DNA from 3 places in the Duganella caerulea genome. Region 2 is predicted to be linked to each of the others. Evidence: predicted binding sites of a transcription regulator. Region 2 holds the regulator's gene; each other region holds the start of a gene.

Evidence for each region. Region 2 encodes sigma-54, which starts transcription at its own class of promoters, with help from an activator protein. Its sites were predicted from a motif close to TGGCANGNAANCTGCTTT; they were not measured.
Region 1: pedF (cytochrome c-550 PedF) is a predicted target of sigma-54. The motif match lies at 2,712-2,729, and genes of this name have one in related genera.
Region 3: ACUJB0_RS29220 (urease accessory protein UreD) is a predicted target of sigma-54. The motif match lies at 2,104-2,121, and genes of this name have one in related genera.

Annotation. Positions count from the first base shown of each region.
Region 1 covers NZ_BPWJ01000022.1:14,760-20,818, forward strand. The annotation lists gene ACUJB0_RS31350 (TonB-dependent receptor) at 1-1,350, opposite strand, end outside; gene ACUJB0_RS31355 (substrate-binding periplasmic protein) at 1,350-2,180, opposite strand; gene pedF (cytochrome c-550 PedF) at 2,195-2,671, opposite strand; gene ACUJB0_RS31365 (hypothetical protein) at 2,796-4,208, opposite strand; gene ACUJB0_RS31370 (SPFH domain-containing protein) at 4,211-5,449, opposite strand; gene ACUJB0_RS31375 (response regulator transcription factor) at 5,645-6,059, shown strand, end outside.
Region 2 covers NZ_BPWJ01000005.1:64,505-70,563, reverse strand. The annotation lists gene ACUJB0_RS16110 (KpsF/GutQ family sugar-phosphate isomerase) at 1-799, shown strand, start outside; gene ACUJB0_RS16105 (KdsC family phosphatase) at 799-1,329, shown strand; gene lptC (LPS export ABC transporter periplasmic protein LptC) at 1,342-1,935, shown strand; gene lptA (lipopolysaccharide transport periplasmic protein LptA) at 1,964-2,563, shown strand; gene lptB (LPS export ABC transporter ATP-binding protein) at 2,566-3,318, shown strand; gene ACUJB0_RS16085 (RNA polymerase factor sigma-54) at 3,324-4,802, shown strand; gene hpf (ribosome hibernation-promoting factor, HPF/YfiA family) at 4,880-5,239, shown strand; gene ACUJB0_RS16075 (enoyl-CoA hydratase/isomerase family protein) at 5,332-6,059, shown strand, end outside.
Region 3 covers NZ_BPWJ01000015.1:4,737-10,795, reverse strand. The annotation lists gene ACUJB0_RS29235 (reverse transcriptase family protein) at 1-54, opposite strand, end outside; gene ACUJB0_RS29230 (NAD-dependent epimerase/dehydratase family protein) at 265-1,149, opposite strand; gene ACUJB0_RS29225 (PEP-CTERM sorting domain-containing protein) at 1,258-1,947, opposite strand; gene ACUJB0_RS29220 (urease accessory protein UreD) at 2,131-2,988, shown strand; gene ACUJB0_RS29215 (urease subunit gamma) at 3,010-3,312, shown strand; gene ACUJB0_RS29210 (urease subunit beta) at 3,324-3,650, shown strand; gene ureC (urease subunit alpha) at 3,652-5,352, shown strand; gene ureE (urease accessory protein UreE) at 5,367-5,870, shown strand; gene ACUJB0_RS29195 (urease accessory protein UreF) at 5,870-6,059, shown strand, end outside.

The DNA.
Region 1 (6,059 bases), on a different contig from region 2:
ATAGCTGAACGTCTCGGCAGGCTGCGGCTCACCGTCGCGGCGCAGCTGGTTGCTGACCGTCGCGTGGTTGTAGCGGGCGGACGCGGTCAACCAGGTGTCGGTGTCCACCGCCCAGGTGTCGGCGGCATACAACCCGGCCGTACGCGAATGGCCGCTGACCGACGATCCGGCCTCCTGTTCGGCATTCGTATCCGGCACGACCGAGCGGTCCGGGGCAAAGCCGGCATCCTGCTCGTACTGCGCGAAGGCGACGCTGCCACGGTCGAACGCAAGCCCTGTGGTGAGTTGATGTCGGCCGGCGTCCTTGCTCAAATGGGCGCTGAATCCCTGGCTGCTTTGGCGGGTCTCTGTCGTGTTGTAGCTGGCAGGGTAAGGGCTATCGCCCCCGGCATAGGCATCGTTGATGTCGCCGTTGACGGTGGTGCGCCGGCTATTGCGCGCGTACACGGCGGTGCTCAACTCCGTATGGTCGTCGAAGCGATGGGTCATGCTGAAGACGACCTGGCGCAAGCGGTTGCGGGTTTCGTCGGGCGAGGTGTAGACGGCGCGGCGGTTTTGTTCATACAGGTCATCGGGCAGCAGGCCATTGCCCACCAAGCGGCTTTGGCCGGCCAGCAGCGCGATGCTCCACTCGTTGTCGCCGGCGGCGCCGGCCAGCTTGACGTAGGCATTGGCCAGCCGGCCGTCGGAATGATCGCGCCAGCCCTTGTCGTTGAAAGCCGTACCTGCGATGAAGAGATTCCAGCGCCCGCCGCTGTCGTAGCCATAAGCCAGGTCGGCTCGACGCTGGCCGTTGCTGGCACCTGACATGCCCAGATCCGCGCCCGGGTGATTTTTCCCGGACTTGGTGGTCAACACCAGCGCGCCGCCCAGCGTATTCAAGCCATACAGAGGATTGGATCCCGGCGCCAGCATCACACTGCCGATCGCCGCCTCGGGTAGCATGTCCCAGTTAACCACGTCGCCAAACGGTTCATTCACGCGTACTCCGTCCAGGTAGACGGAAATGCCCTGCGACGCGCCCAGCACCGGCGAGGCGCGAAACCCGCGATAGGTGATATCGTTCTGGAACGGGCTGCCCGACACCTCGTTGACGTTCACGCCGGTCAGATTGCGCGCCATGAACTCGCTGAGGTTTTGGCCGGCAGCGGCGCCCACCTCGGCGGCATTTGCCGTTTGCACCTGGTACGGCAGCTGGTTGCGGTCCACTCCCAGGCCGGGCAAGGGCGCGACGCCGACGACATCCACCGACAGCATCGCGGTAGCCGGATAGACCACCATCGTGGCATCGACCGCCGCAGCCGCGCCGCATGCCAGCAGCATGGCGCTTGCCACCGAATAGCCGCGCATCACGGCATCTGCTCGTGCACGCCGTGCCGGGCAAAGATGGCTTGCAGTTCGCCGCTGGCCTTCATGTCGTTGACGGCCACCTGGAGCAGGCGCGCCATTTCCTGGTCGTCCTTGCGCACCGCCATACCCACCGCCCACCCTGCGCGAGGCAGGCGCTGGAACGCCACCTCGTTCAGCGGAAAAGCGGGATCGTCGCGGAATACCGAATCGATCTCCGAGCGGTTGGCCAGCACGGCGTCGAGTTGGCCGGCCTTGAGCTGCTCCAGCGCTTCGGCAGCGGTGTCGAAAATCCGCACCTTGTCGCGGAAGCGCCCATTGCCTTCGCCCAGCAGCACCATCGCCGCGATGGAGACCTTCTCGACACCGATGGTCTTGCCGTTCAATGCGTCGATGCCGTCGAACACCGGCATGCTGCGCGCACTGCGCACCAGCCGCACCGTCTCGACGTGATACGGCGCGAAGATGGTGACCTTGCCGTTTTCGTTCATCAGCTGAGGCTCGACCGGCACGTGCAGCATGATGTCGGCCGGCCCGTAACCCAGGTAGTGCCCCTTCCAGACCATGTTGCGCAGGTCGTCGCCAAGGTTTTCGCCGGCGGGAAAAGGCAGCAGGCTTAATTTCAGGCCAAGCTTCGAGGCCAGCGCCTGCGCAACCTCCACATCGATGCCGGCGCCCCGATCCGAGAACGGCGCGAACTGTTCATACACCGCCACCTTAAGCGAACCGGATAGACGGATCTTGTCCCACTCCGCATGCGCGGGTGCGGTGGCCACCAGCAGTGCAGCGACGAGGGCAAGCAACGCGCCTGCGCGCGAACGAAAATTCGACATGGTCTGCTCCTCGATCAGTTGGCGGCGTCGCGGCGGGCTTCAAGATAGGTCTTGATGGCCCACATGGCTTCCTGATTGAACACGCCCTCGAACGGCGGCATGTACACGGCGCCGTTGCGCACCTTGCCATGCCGGATCGAGGTCAGGAAGTAGTTGTCGGTCTCCTTGTAGCAAGCCTTCTTCTTGTTGTCGTTTTTGACGTCGGTACAATCGCGGTCCAGCTGGCGCAGGTCCGGCGCGATGCCACCGGTGACCGCCTCCAGCCCGTGACAGCGGGCGCAGTTCTGGTTATAAGCGGACGTCCCTATTTTTAGCGCAAGCTTGTTGCCGCGATAAGGGTTCTGGTCCAGCCATTTCTCGCCGAGTGGCGTCAGGCCGGTGGTGTCCACCGCCTGCGGCACAACGTTGCCGTGGGCGGTGGCGTAGAGGGAGGTCGTGGCCGCGGCAGCGATGACGGTCACGATGGCGAAGATGCGGAATGGATGATGCATGGTTGTCTCCTGGCTGTTTTAATGAGTGATATACAGCCATTGAGCAAATGCCATGCCACGCATTTCCCTCCTTGATCCATCGCACACCTGCTCCAATCTGGAACAGCTGTCACACCCCCGCTGTTCAACGCAGGCTGACGGTCTGGCGCTTCCAGGCCCGGTCCTGCCAGCGATAGAACATGCTGAGAGAGGAAGGCTTGTCGGCGGTCTTCAGCGTCGCCAGCGTATTGATCTCCACCAGTTCGAAACTGCGCTTGAATTTGCCGTCAACACGGGCCTCCCGCGCCACCAGCATGTTCTGCGAGCCGGGCACCCAGCCTGCGAATTCGGCATAGCCGATATCGGGATCGGCGGCGGCAGGCGGCAGCACGTCGACCAGCCAGCCCGCGCTGGTCTGGTGGAACAGCCACATCTCGCGCCAGCCATCCATCGGTTGTACCGCCAGCGACAGCGCCGTGTTCTGTGCGTTGGCTTGCGCGGACGCCGGCCATACGACGCCGTAGCTGCAGCGGCGTGCCAGCGCATGCTGCTGATCGTGTTTTGCATCGACCAGCGCGACGCAGGTTTCCCCCGGCTGACCTGCCATCGCCTGCACATGCAAGCCGCTGGCGGAAGGCGTCACCGGGCTGGCGGCGGCCCAACGTATGCTGCCCACGCGCACGCCGGCATCGGCGAAAGCGCTCGCGTCGTCCTCGGTCAGCTCGGCGGGATCGACCATCCCCAGTTCATCCAGCGCGCGCTGCGCCGGCTGCGTTGCTGGCTCACCCTTGCGCGCCCGGGCGAAAGCCACCGACGACCACACCGCCGCGCGTCGCATATGGATACGGTTACGCATGTGGGGCGCAAGATCCTTCAGGTCCACGCGCTCCAGTACCTCGGCGCGCCAGTCGTCAAGCGCCACGCGAGCGCCGGGACGCAATGCCGGGTCCACGCATTCCTGGCGCGTCAAGCCGAGTATCGCGGTCGCGCGCTGCTGCGGCTCCGACAGCATCGCCAGCACGCGGCGAAACGCTTCGCCGTCGTAGCATAATTGCATGCGTCCCTCCCGTTCAAAGCTGCGGATACCGACGCCGTAGTTGGCGACCACCTCCAGGTGCGCGGCGATCGTGGCATCGCCCTGCTTGCCCTGCTTGGCGGATGCGCGTCGCGCCAGCCGTTCAGCCATTGTGCCCAGTGCGTCGAAGGGTTCCGCCGTGATCGCACTGACCGGAGCGGCCTTCAGGTAAGCCGCCGCGTAGCTGATGCCCAGCGATTCCGCTCCCGGCGTATCGCGCAGGAAGCGCACTACCGACAGCAATTCCGGCGCGTCCGCCGGCGCCAGCGAAACCCTGCGCACCTGCGAGGCGCGAATGTAGCCCGCACGCTCGCGGCGATAGTCGTAGACCTGCAGGAAGTCCTGCTTCTCGCCGCGAATCTCCAGGCTATCACCCTGCCACAGGACGGCCTGCTGCTGGGCCGCATCCTTGGGAGCGGCGCGCAGCGCGGCCTGGTCCTGCGTAACGATCGCCAGTACGGCGGCGGCTGCAATCATCGACATGATTATTGGCCTTCCTTGACGTCGTCCGAAACTTCACCGCTGACCGTCGCCAGGCGCGGCTGCTTGCCACGCTGGCCGCCAAGCAGCGCAGAGCCTATAAATCCGCCATCGGTCGGCGACGGCGCGATGATGACCGAGACCTTGTCCGATAATTTGTCCGCCATCGTTTTCTGGATCAGCAGCGGATTGCGAGTAATCAGATCACCTTCGCGCTCCATCTGCGCGGCGGCCACCTTGCCGACCAGCTCCTGGCGATAGGCCTCCGCATCCGCCAGTTTGCGACGGGAATCGGCCTCGCCGGCGGCTTCGATAACCCGCGCTTGGGCATTGCCCTCGGAGGTTTTGATGCGCGCCATTTTCTCCGCCTCGGCCTCCAGCTTGCGCTGCTCGATCTGCTTCTCCTTGAATGGCAGCACATGCGCCATCGCCTGCTCCTGCGCCCTGGCCGCGATGATCTGCTCATTGCCCGCCGCTTCGGCGGCCTTCTCACGGCGAATTTTTTCCGCATCCGCCTCCAAGGCGGTTTGCTTGACCTGCTTCTCCTTCAGCTCCAGCGTGTAGCGCATCTTCTCCGTTTCCAGTTCCTCGGCCAGCAGCTTCTCCATGCCCGCCTGATACTCTGCAGGCAGCGTGATCTTGCCGATGGTGATGCCGCGCAGCGTGACGCCGTCCGCCGCCAGCTTGGGTTTAAGCTCCGCCTCGATCGCCTGCTGGATCTCGGCACGCTTGGTCGAGAAGATCTCACGCACCGTGTAACGCGTGAACACCTTGTAGATCACGCCCTGCACCGCCGGCTCGACGATGGAGCCATTGATATCCGGCGGCAGCGACTGCGCCATCGCGGCGACGCGGTTCACATCCAGCGCATAGCGCACCGACATGTCCACGCCCAGCGCCAGACCTTCAACCGACTGGAGCGGCGCCTTGTCGCTGCCGCTCGGGCGGTACACCTGGTCGCGCAGCGACACCTGCCGCAACACGTGCACGCCAGGCACCAGGAATACCGCACCATCGCGCACGGTGATGGCGGAGCCGGTCAGCTGATTGGTGCGGATGCCCAGGCTTCCAGGCGCCAGTTTGGCGATCGGCGGATGCGTCGCCAGACCGTAGACAGCGGCGCCGGCAAGGCCCAACGCCACCACCATCGCGCCATTGCGGCGCATGCCGTTCACCGCAGCGCCGGCGCCGCCGCTCAACGCCGCGCGCACTGCCTGCACCATCCGCTTGATCCGTTCCGCCATGATATTCACCTACTCCCGGTTGATTGATTTAAGGGCTAATCCCTGACATGCATGGTGCGCCGGGTGTGGCGGAAGTATCAACGCCGCAGCCGTCCCGGTATCCTCCGGCGCTGTGAAGAAATCCTCACAGCCGGTTTGTGACTTTTTGCGTAAAACCGTGGATACTCGTCGCATTGACAGTCAGTGGAGTACAACATGGCCAAAGTCGCCGTCATCGAGGACGATCTGCCGACCAGCAACCAGCTGCGGGCGTGGATTGAATCGGCGCGGCCTGGCATCGTGGTCGACCAATGGTTCAGCCGCGACGACGCCGAGGCGGCCATCGCGCGCGAACGCTACGACCTGGTGGTGCTCGACATCGAATTGGGACGCGAGCGCCATGCCGGCGTCGCCATCATCAACGCCATCAACAAGCGGCACGCCACGCCGGTGCTGGTTGTATCGGCGATGCCAGCCACCATCTACCGCAGCATCATGAAGGCGCTGGACGCCTGGGACTATCTGCAGAAAGCCACGTTCGAGGAATCCGACTTCATCGAAACCTTCCTGGAGATTTTGCGTTCAGTGAAGGAAAAAGCGGAGCCGGCGCATGCCGCCGATGAGCTGAGCA
Region 2 (6,059 bases):
CCGCAAGATCGCCGCCACGCTGGCCTCGACCGGCACGCCGGCGCTGTTCGTGCATCCGGCAGAGGCCGCGCACGGCGACCTCGGCATGGTCACCGCCGACGACGCCTTCATCGCCATTTCCTATTCCGGCGAGAGCGCCGAGCTGATGACCATCCTGCCGGTGGTCAAGCGCATGGGCAGCAAGGTCATCGCCATGACCGGCAAGCCCGGCTCCAGCCTGGCCGACATCGCCGACGTCCACCTGAACGTGGCCGTGGCCAAGGAAGCCTGCCCGATGAATCTGGCGCCGACCACCTCCACCACCGTCACGCTGGCGCTGGGCGACGCCATCGCCGTCGCGCTGCTGGACCTGCGCGGCTTCAAGGAAGAAGATTTCGCGCGCTCCCATCCAGGCGGCGCGCTGGGCCGCCGCCTGCTGACCCACGTGCGCGACGTCATGCGCAGCGGCGACGCCGTGCCGAAGGTCACCGCCGACGTCAAGCTGACCGACGCGCTGCTGGAGATCACGCAGAAGGGCATGGGCATGACCGCCGTGGTCGACGCCGACAACAAACCAATCGGCGTGTTCACCGACGGCGACCTGCGCCGCATGATCGAGAAGGTCCAGGACTTCACCAAGGTCGTGATCCGCGACGTCATGCACGCCAACCCGCGCAGCATCTCGCCGGAAAAGCTGGCGGTCGACGCCGTCGCCGTGATGGAACAGTTCCGCATCAACCAGATGCTGGTGACCGACGCCGACGGCAAGCTGGTCGGCGCGCTGCACATCCACGACCTGACCCGCGCCAAGGTGATCTGATGACCGAACCGACCTATGTGGAACGCGCCGCGCGCGTCAAGCTGATGATCTTCGACGTCGACGGCGTGCTGACCGACGGCAGCCTGCACTACGGCGCCGAGGGCGAGGCGCTCAAGACCTTCAACGTGCACGACGGCCTGGGCATCAAGCTGCTGCAGGAGTCCGGCGTGCAGACCGCCATCATCAGCGCGCGCACCTCGCCGCAAGTGATCAAGCGCGCGGCCGACCTCGGCATCGGCTTCCTGCACCAGGGCGGCCACGATAAGCTCACGCCGTTCAACGCGCTGCTGGAAAAGACCGGCCTCACCGCCGAGCAGGTCGGCTTCATCGGCGACGACGTGGTCGACCTGCCGATCCTCACGCGCGTCGGCTTCGCGGTGGCCGTGCCCAACGGCCGCGCCGAAGTGCTGGAGCGCGCCCACCACACCACGGTGGCCGCCGGCGGCCGCGGCGCCGTGCGCGAAGTGTGCGAACTGCTGCTGCACGCGCAGGGCACGTATGAGCGCGTGATGGCGCAGTTCCTGGTTTGACGAGGACCGAGCATGCATAAGAGAACAGCCCACCGCTGGCAGTTGACCATCGTGATGGTGGTCGGTGTGTTTGTCGCCGTCGGCAGCTTCTGGCTGGTGCAGGTGGTCAACCAGGCCGGCCAGCAGGCGCAGGCCGACCAGCATCGCGACGAGCCGGACTACATCATCGACCGCTTCAGCATGGTACGCATGAACAAGACCGGCCAGCCGGCCTACATCATCTCCGGCGAGAAGCTGACCCACCGGCCGGTCGGCGACGCGTCCGACATCGACAAGCCGTACGTGCACAGCCTGTCGGGCGACCAGCCGCCGATGAATATGCATGCCGACACCGCCCATGTCGATCAGGGCAATACGCGCGTCAAGCTCAGTGGTAATGTGGACGTGGTGCGCCCGGCCACGCCGAAGGCGCAGGCGCTGCGCATGACGACATCGACCCTGACGGTGTATCCGGACGAGGAACGGATGGAAACCACCGCGCCGGTGGCGCTGGAGATCGGCAACGCCACCGCCAACGGCGTCGGCATGAAGGCCAACAACGCCACCCGCGAAGTGCAGCTGGGCGGACGCGGGCAGCTGGTGCTGCCGCCGCGCCCCGGCCATTGAAGAACCAACGATGAAGAATGGAATGACGATGAAAAAATTGATATTGTCGGCCGCCGTGCTGCTGATGGCGGCCTGTGCCGCCCACGCGGAAAAAGCCGACTCCACCAAGCCGACCACGATCCAGTATGACGATCTGCAGATTGATGACGTCAAGCAGGTCAAGACGCTGATCGGCAATGTGATCCTGACGCGCGGCACCTTGCTGCTGAAGTCGCCCAAGGCGGTGATGACCACCGACCCGGAAGGCTATGACTTCGTCGTGCTGACCAGCACGCCGGGCACGCCGGCCACCTTCCGCCAGAAGCGCGACGGCGCCGGCGACCAGTGGGTCGAGGGCGAGGCCGAGCGCATCGAATACAGCAACAAGACCGACCTGGTCAAGCTGTTCTCCAAGGCCAAGGTGCGCCGCCTCGAAGGCGGCCGCCTCAGCGACGAGGTCAACGGCGAGTTTATTTCCTACGACAGCCGCAAGGAACAGTTCGCCGTGAAGAACACCGTCACCGGCGAGAGCAAGCCGGGCGCCGGCCGCGGCACCATGGTGATCCAGCCGACCATCCGTCCGGCCGCGCCGGCCACCACGCCAGCAACGACGCCAGCCGCGTCGACGCCACCGGCCACGGAGAAGTGAGCATGGAACCATCCTGCGGTAGCACCCTGATCGTACGCGGCCTGCAAAAGACCTATGGCAAGCGCCAGGTCGTGCATGACGTCTCCCTGCAAGTGGAATGCGGCGAAGTGGTGGGCCTGCTCGGCCCCAACGGCGCCGGCAAGACCACCTCGTTCTACATGATCGTCGGCCTGGTGCCGTCGGACGCCGGCAGCATCGACATCAGCGGCACCGACATCTCCTCGCTGCCGATCCACCGCCGCGCCTCGCTCGGCTTGTCCTACCTGCCGCAGGAAGCGTCGGTGTTCCGCAAGCTGACGGTGGAAGAAAATATCCGCGCCGTCCTCGAAATCCAGAAAGTGGACGGCAAGCCTTTATCCAAGGCTGCCATTGATGAACGGCTCAACACCCTGCTGGCCGATTTGCAGATCGAAAAGCTGCGCGAGAACCAGGCGCTGTCGCTCTCGGGCGGCGAGCGCCGCCGCGTGGAGATCGCGCGCGCACTGGCCACCAACCCGCGCTTCGTGCTGCTCGACGAACCATTCGCCGGGGTCGACCCGATCGCCGTGATTGAGATCCAGCGCATCGTGCGCTTCCTCAAGGAACGCGGCATCGGCGTCCTCATTACCGATCACAATGTGCGCGAGACGCTGGGCATCTGCGACCGCGCATATATCATCAACCAGGGCACGGTATTGGCTTCAGGCCGGCCAGACGACATCATCGCCAACGAATCGGTGCGTCGCGTGTATCTGGGTGAACACTTCCGTATGTAAAACCCATGAAACAGTCTTTGCAACTGCGCACGTCGCAGCACCTCGCGCTGACGCCTCAGCTGCAGCAGTCGATCCGGCTGCTGCAACTGTCGACGCTGGAGCTGCATCAGGAACTGGAACAGCTGCTGACCGATAATCCGCTGCTGGAGCGCCTTGACGACCCGCTGGACCGCTCGCTGCGGCTGCTGTCGGACGGCGCCATCAGCCAGCAAGCCCCGGTCGGCGACGCGCCGCCGGAAGGCCCGCCCAACGCCCAGGAGGCGCCCGCCGCCGACGCCGACAACTACGACGGCCCGGCCGCCGACACCGAAAGCACCAGCAGCGACGCCGACGTCGACTGGAGCGACGCCGGCCGCAGCAAGGCGCCCGACGACGAGGATGCGCGTCCGCAACTGGAGGCCAGCCATTGCACGCTGCGCGAGCACCTGATGGAGCAGATGCGCGTGACGGTGCTGGAGATGCGCGACCGCGCGCTGGTCGAGCTGATCATCGACGCGCTGGACGAGAACGGCTACCTGGAGGAAGCGCTGGAAGAGATCCACGCCCGCCTGCCGGAAGAGCTGGAGGTCGACCTCGACGAACTGCGCACCGCGCTGTCGCTGCTGCAAAGCTTCGACCCGATGGGCGTGGGTGCGCGCAACGCGTCCGAATGTCTGGCGTTGCAGATCAAGCGCCTGCCGGGCATTCCGATGGTCACGCGGCGCATGGCGCTGGCCATCGTGGAAAATCATTTGACCTGGTTTGCCCAGCGCGACTTCAACAAATTGAAGAAGGCCCTGCTGTGCGACGACGAGGATTTGCGCGAGGCACAAACCGTCATTCGCCAGTGCAATCCGCATCCGGGCTCGGCGTTCGCGTCGGACGTGTCGGACTACGTGGTGCCGGACGTGATCGTCAAGAAATCGCGCAACGGCTGGCAAGTAAGCCTCAACAACGACGTCATGCCGCGCCTGCGCGTGAACGCCATGTACGCCAACCTGCTCAAGCAGGGAAAAGGCGAGGGCGCGATGGGCGCGCAGCTGCAGGAAGCCAAGTGGCTGATCAAGAATATGCGCCAGCGTTTCGACACGATCTTGCGCGTCGCACAAGCGATAGTAGAACGACAAAAGAACTTTTTCTCGCATGGCGCGGTCGCCATGCGCCCCCTTGTGCTTCGCGAAATTGCTGATACACTGGGTCTACACGAGAGCACTATTTCTCGTGTAACAACTCAAAAATATATGCTGACCCCGCATGGCATGTTTGAGTTGAAATATTTCTTTGGTAGCCATGTCGCCACCGAAGCGGGGGGGGAAGCAAGTTCGACGGCGATACGCGCACTCATCGTGCAATTGACAGGAGCAGAAGACCCGAAAAATCCTTTATCCGACAGTAAGATTGCGGACATGCTGGGAGAACAAGGCATGGTGATTGCGCGACGAACTGTTGCCAAATATCGCGAAGCTTTAAAGATCCCGCCAGTCAGTCTCCGCAAGTCTTTGTAGTTACTTGGTTCCTGCGCGCCCGGTAGCAATGGGCCCCGCACTAACCGTAAGAAGCGACATTATCTTTAGGAGTGTGTATGAATCTCACCATCAGTGGACATCATCTCGAAGTGACCTCGGCCATCCGTGAATACGTGCAGAGCAAGCTGGAACGCGTCACCCGCCACTTTGATCAAGTGATTGATATTGCTGTCATCCTGACCGTAGATAACCTTAAAGAGAAAGAGAAACGCCAGAAGGCTGAAATCAACCTGCGCATGTCGGGCAAGACCGTCTACGTGGAAAGCCTGTCCCAGGACCTGTACGCCGCCATCGACACCTTGGTCGACAAGCTGGATCGGCAGGTCATGAAGTACAAAGCCAAGGTCCAAGAGCACGGTCACGATGCGATCAAGCATCTCCCGGACAGCTACGAACCCGCTGCCGCCGCCCTATAACAACGGCCCCGGCACCATCAAACTAAGGGCGCACTGGCGCCCTTTTTTGCGCCCGCATAGAATAGGGTTTTCACCACTATCCTGCGCACCTCATGAGCGAATACGTCCACACCAGCGTCAGCAACGGAACCGGCTTCATCACGCTGGACCGGCCCAAGGCCTTGAACTCTTTATCGCTGGCGATGGTGCGCGACATCACGCACGCGCTGATGGCATGGCGCGACGACAGCGGCGTGGCCGCCGTGGTCATCCGCAGCAGCAGCGAGAAGGCCTTCTGCGCCGGCGGCGACATCCGCTTCTTCTACGACGCCGGCCGCGCCACGCCGCAGGGCGGCAGCGCGCAGGTGGAGGACTTCTTCACCGAGGAGTACGCGCTCAATCACCTGATCCATTTCTATCCCAAGCCCTACATCGCGCTGATGGACGGCGTGGTCATGGGCGGCGGCATGGGCGTGGCGCAGGGCGGCCCCGATTGCCGCGTGCGCATCGTCACCGAGCGGACCAAGATGGCCATGCCGGAGGTGAACATCGGCCTGTTCCCGGATGTGGGTGGTAGCTACTTCCTGTCGCGCGCGCCGGGCAAGCTGGGCTGCTATCTCGGCGTGACCGGCGTGACCATAGCCGCGGCCGACGCGCTGTACGCTGGCCTGGCCGACCACTACGCGCCGGCGGATGCGATGGAGGTCTTGTCGGCCATCCTGGAATCGACCGCGGGCGCGGAACTGGCCGAGGCCATCGCCGCCTTCGCGGAGCCGTTCAAGGGCGCGGCGGGCGACAGCAAGCTGGCGGCCGAGCGCGCCGCCATCGACCGCCACTTCGG
Region 3 (6,059 bases), on a different contig from region 2:
CGAAGCCAGCATCGTATCGGCCAGCGCCAACGCGGTAAGTTTTGCAATCGTCATGCGTAGTGAAAGGAGCGGAGAGCCTTCAACGAGTCTCGTGATGCGTGAGCTATCTTGCGCGGTAGCGCAACGGCGCTCATGCGGCGAAATGCTGAACATTAAAAATCCCACGGGGTAGCCCCGTAGAGGCTGTCCCTGCCGAAGCAAAGACAGGCCGGCTTGAAGGATCCGCCCCGCCCACACGGTAGCGGAATTTTATTTAAAAAGCAATCACTGCTTGGCGATCCATTCGAACACCGACGGGCCATGCGGCTTCCAGCCCAGCTGCGTGCGCGCCCGTTGTCCCCGCACGCGGCTGTTGGAGCCCAGCGCGTAGGAAGCCATCTCGTAGCCCCATTCCTCCTTGGCCTGATCCAGCGGCCAGTCCTGCGGCTCGCCCAGTCCCAGCGCGCGGGCGATGGCCGCGCTCATGTCGCGGAACGAGGCCTCGCCGCTTTCGACGAAGTAGAACGCGCCAGCCTCGGTCTTTTCCAACGCCAGCAGATACAGCTCGACCACGTCGTCGATGTGGACATTGGACCAGATGTTCAAGCCGCGCCCCACGTGGCGCACGATGCCGCTCTTGCGGGCCTGCTTGATCAGGCGTGGCAGCTGCACGCTGTCGCGCGGCAGCGCGCCGTCGCCGTAGATCAGCGTATTGCACAGCACCGCCGAGCGCACGCCTTTGCCGGCGGCCGCCAGCACCAGGTCGTCGATGGCGACGCGCGCGGCCTTGTCGGCGGTGGGGGCGGGGAGTTGGTCTTCGAAGTAGATGCGGTCCGTGGCTTCGCCGCCGGAGGCGTCGCTGACGATGCTGGAACCGCTGGTGTGCAGGAATACCTTGCCGCTGCCGGCCAGTGCGTCGATGAAGGCTTCGACGGCGGCGCGGTTGTCGCTGCTGGCGGCGTTGATGACGGCATCCGCCGCCTTGGCCTGGGCGATCAGCAGATCGCGGTCGTCGAGGGTGCCGACCACGCCGGTCACGCCGATCGAGGCGACTTCCTGCAGTTGTTCGGGATTGCGTACCAGGCCGACCACCTGATGGCCTGCGCGTACCAGGCCCGCTGCGATGGAACCGCCGATAAAGCCTGCCGCGCCGGTGACGAATATTTTCATGCTGTGCTCACTTAATCAATTAGGGGAGCAAACAGTATGGGGACGGGCACCGCGCGCAAACAGGCCGCGCGGCGCAAAGCTCCCTTGATTACGGCGCAACGATCAGGCTTAAACCTTGCGCTGTTTGCGCTTGGCGACCACGCCCAGCAAGGCCAGGCCGCCCAGCAGCATGGCGTAGGTATCGGCTTCCGGCACCGGCGCGGTGGCCACCGCGAAGGACAGGTTGTCCGCATAGCCGTCGTTGTACGAGCCGGCGTCGCGGGTCATGGTCAGCGTGATGCCGACATTGAGTGCGCCGACCGGAATGTAGCCTTGTGTGTCGCGCAGCAGCAGGCCGGTCTGGCTGCCGCGTTCCGAGTTGGAGACGGGACCCAGGCTGGCGCTGGACAGCACGGCGCCGCCGCTGCCGAAGAAGGTGGCGGTCAGCGTGGCGTTGTCGTTCTGCGATGCATAGCCGCCCAGCCAGGCCGACAGGTCGTAGCGCGAGGCGCCGGTGTTGATCGCGGTGCTCAGCGCCGACAGGTCGATGACCTGGCTGGCGGTGGACTTGGCGTTGCTCTCGCCGCCGGCGAAAAAGTAGGTGCCGCGGTCGGACGGACCCGGATCGGCCGGGAAGGGGAAGCCGCCGCTGGCGCCGTACTGCACCACGGTGAATGCGGAGGTGGTGTTCCAGCCTGCGGTGTTGCCGGTTTCGGCGTTACCGTTGGTGATCAGGTTGGCGCCGAAGCCGGTGGCGTGTGCGGCCGGAGCCAGTGCCAGGGTAACCGCCGCAGCGGCTGCAAAAGTCGAGAAGCGCATTGCTTGTCCTTGGTCGAAAATCAAAATGGTGTTTATTTTACAAGCAAAAAAGACAAAAGTAAAACTCGGCGCGTGTCATGAGTGCACTGATTTGGTGCGCGAGATTCCCTTTGGTGCGAAATAAGTCTTTACGTCGTCTGTGGCGCGCGATTCGGCTGGCATGACGATTGCATTACGTTAGCCATGCCCGATACCACCGCATCCAGAGAACACGCCGCCGGCCATAGCGCATGGCAGGCCAGCCTCACGCTCGGTTTTGCCGACGACGGCGGCACCACGCGCCTGTTCGACAACCAGCACTATGGCCCGCTGCGCGTGCAGAAGGCGCTGTACCCGGAGGACGCCAAGGTGTGCCACGCCATCGTCGTGCATCCGCCGGGCGGTGTGGTGGGCGGCGACCAGCTGGCGATCGATGTCGGCGTGGGCGCGCAGGCGCATGCCTTCATCACCACGCCGGGCGCCGCCAAGTGGTACAAGGCCAACGGCAAGGTCTCGCGCCAGCATGTGCGCCTGACTGTGGGCGCGGGCGCCGCACTGGAATGGCTGCCGCAAGAGACCATCTTTTTTGATACCGCTAACGTGGCGCTGGACCAGCACATCGAGCTGGCCGAAGGCGCGACCTACATCGGCTGCGAGATCCTTTGCATGGGCCGGCGCGGCTCCGGCGAAAGCTTCAACACCGGCACCGTGGCCCAGCGCAGCAGCATCCGCCGCGACGGCAAATTGATCTGGTGGGAGCAGGGCGCGATGCTGGGAGGTCGCCTCGACAGCCCGCTGGCGCTCAACGGCAGGACCGTCTGCGCCACGCTGATCGCCGCCGGCAAGCCGCTGCCCGCCGCCGTGCTGTCCGAGATCCGCACCGACATCCAGGCCGACGGCGACCACGTTTTCGGCGTCACGCAAACCAAGGGCGTGCTGGTGGCGCGCCACTTGGGCGACGACAGCGAGACCGCACGCCGCCTGATGCTCACCGTCTGGCGCCGCGTGCGCTCGCACCTGCTGGGTCGCGCGGCCGTCACGCCGCGCATCTGGCAAACCTGAGAGACAAACCCGAGAAACGCCATGGACCTGACACCAAGAGAAAAAGACAAACTGCTGATTTTCACCGCCGGCATCGTGGCGGAACGCCGCCTCGCGCGCGGCCTGAAGTTGAACTACCCGGAAGCGGTGGCGCTGATCACCTGCGCCATCATGGAAGGTGCGCGCGACGGCAAAACCGTCGCGCAGCTGATGTCCGACGGCACCCGCATCCTTACGCGTGCCGACGTCATGGAAGGCATCCCCGAAATGATCCCCGACATCCAGGTCGAAGCGACGTTCCCCGACGGGAGCAAGCTGGTGACCGTCCACAACCCCATCCCGTGAAGGAGATCGCCATGATCCCAGGTGAATACATGCTCGAAGAGGGCGAGATCGGCCTCAATGAAGGCCGCGCCACCGCGACCGTCGTGGTGACCAACCAGGGCGACCGGCCGGTGCAGGTCGGATCGCATTTTCATTTTTTTGAAGTCAACACGGAGCTCAAGTTCGAGCGCTGGAAGGCCTACGGCATGCGGCTGAATATCGCCGCCGGCACCGCCGTCCGTTTCGAACCGGGCCAGCAGCGCACGGTGGAACTGGTGAAGCTGGGCGGCGACCAGAAGGTGTTCGGCTTCAATGGCAAAGTAATGGGCAAGCTGGACCCCAATCCACCTAAAGGCTGACATGGTTACAATCTCGCGCCGCGCCTACTCGGAAATGTTCGGCCCCACCAAAGGGGACCGCATCCGCCTGGCCGATACCGAACTGTTTATCGAAATCGAACACGATTACGCCACCTATGGCGAGGAAGTCAAATTCGGCGGCGGCAAAGTGATCCGCGACGGCATGGGCCAGTCGCAGCGCGTGGCCGCCGACGTGATGGACACGGTGATCACCAACGCGGTGATCGTTGACCACTGGGGCATCGTCAAGGCCGACATCGGCCTGAAAAGCGGCATGATCGCCGCCATCGGCAAGGCCGGCAACCCGGACATCCAGCCGGATGTGACGATGGCCATCGGCGGCGCCACCGAGATCATCGCCGGCGAAGGCATGATCGTCACCGCCGGCGGCGTGGACACGCACATCCACTTCATCTGCCCGCAGCAGATCGAGGAAGCGCTGATGAGCGGCGTGACCACGATGATAGGCGGCGGCACCGGGCCGTCCGCCGGCACCTCGGCCACCACCTGCACGCCGGGGCCGTGGCACCTGCATGCGATGCTGGGTGCGGCCGACGCCTTCCCGATGAACCTGGGCTTCCTCGGCAAGGGCAATGTGTCGCTGCCGGAGCCGCTGGAGGAGCAGGTGCGCGCCGGAGCCATCGGCCTGAAGCTGCACGAGGATTGGGGCAGCACGCCGGCCGCCATCGACAACTGCCTGTCCGTGGCCGATCGCATGGACGTGCAGGTCGCCATCCACAGCGACACGCTCAACGAAGGCGGCTACCTGGCCGACACGCTGGCCGCGTTCAAGGACCGCACCATCCACACCTTCCACACCGAAGGCGCGGGCGGCGGCCATGCGCCGGACATCATCGCGGCGGTGGGCGAATCGAACGTGCTGCCGTCGTCCACCAACCCAACCCGCCCGTTCACGGTTAACACGCTGGACGAGCACCTGGACATGCTGATGGTGTGCCACCATCTTGACGCGGCCATCGCCGAGGATGTGGCCTTCGCCGAATCGCGCATCCGGCGCGAGACCATCGCGGCGGAGGACATCCTGCACGACATCGGCGCGATTTCGATGATGTCGTCCGATTCGCAGGCCATGGGCCGGGTCGGCGAAGTGGTGATGCGCACCTGGCAGACCGCGCACAAGATGAAGGTGCAGCGCGGGCCGCTGGCGCCGGACTCGTCGCGCAACGACAACTTCCGCGTCAAGCGCTACATCGCCAAGTACACGATCAACCCGGCCATCACGCACGGAATTTCGCATGCGGTGGGCTCGCTGGAAGTGGGCAAGATCGCCGACCTGGTGTTGTGGAAGCCGGCCTTCTTCGGCGTCAAGCCGTCGACGATTCTAAAGGGCGGCATGATCGCCGCCGCGCAGATGGGCGATCCGAACGCCTCGATCCCGACGCCGCAGCCGGTGCACTACCGGATGATGTTCGGCGCCTTCGGCGGCGGCTTGAAGAAGTCGTTCACCTTTGTCTCGCAGGCGGCGTTTGATGCCGGCATCGGCGACCAGCTCAAGTTGAACAAGACGCTGATCGTCGCCAAGAATATGCGCTCGCTGCGCAAGTCCGACATGATCCACAACGACGCCACGCCGAAGATGACTGTCGATCCCGAAACCTATGAAGTGCGCGCCGACGGCGAGCTGCTGGTCTGTGAAGCCGCGGCCGTGCTGCCGATGGCGCAGCGCTATTTCCTGTTCTGATTCCTGTTCTAATCATGCTGACACTGCACACAAAAATCCCCCACGCCGACGCCATCGCCGCGCGGCTGGTGCTGCCTTATGAACTGCGCGAGAAGTGCCGGCTGCGCGCCACGCTCGATACCGGCGAGGACGTCGCCGTGTTCACCGTGCGCGGCACCGTGCTGCGCGACGGCGACCTGCTGACCGGCGAGGACAAGCGCGTCATCAAGGTAGTGGCCGCGCCGGAGCCGACCTACAAGATCACCTGCGCCGATGCGCACACCTTGCTGCGCTGCGCCTTCCATCTCGGGAACCGCCACACGCAGGCGCAGGTCGGCGACGGCTTCCTGCGCATCCGCGCGGACGCGGTGCTGAAGGAGATGCTGGCCGGCTTGGGCGCGACGGTGGTGGAGGAGAAGGCTGCCTTTGAACCGGAGTCCGGCGCGTACGGCGGCGGACACTCGCACCATCACGACGGCAATCCGCTGGCGCCGATTCCGCTGCGGCAGAAAATCCACCGGCCCGGCGATCCGAAATGATGCAGGCTTCCGCGCTGCTCAACCTCCTGCAATTCGCCAGCCCGGCTTTGCCGATCGGCGCGTACAGCTATTCGCAGGGGCTGGAGGCGGCGCTGGAAACCGGCATCGTCCACGACGCCGCCACCGCGCGCGCATGGATAGTGCGGCATCTGCACGAGGTGGTCGCGCAGTGGGAGGCGCCGGTTTGCT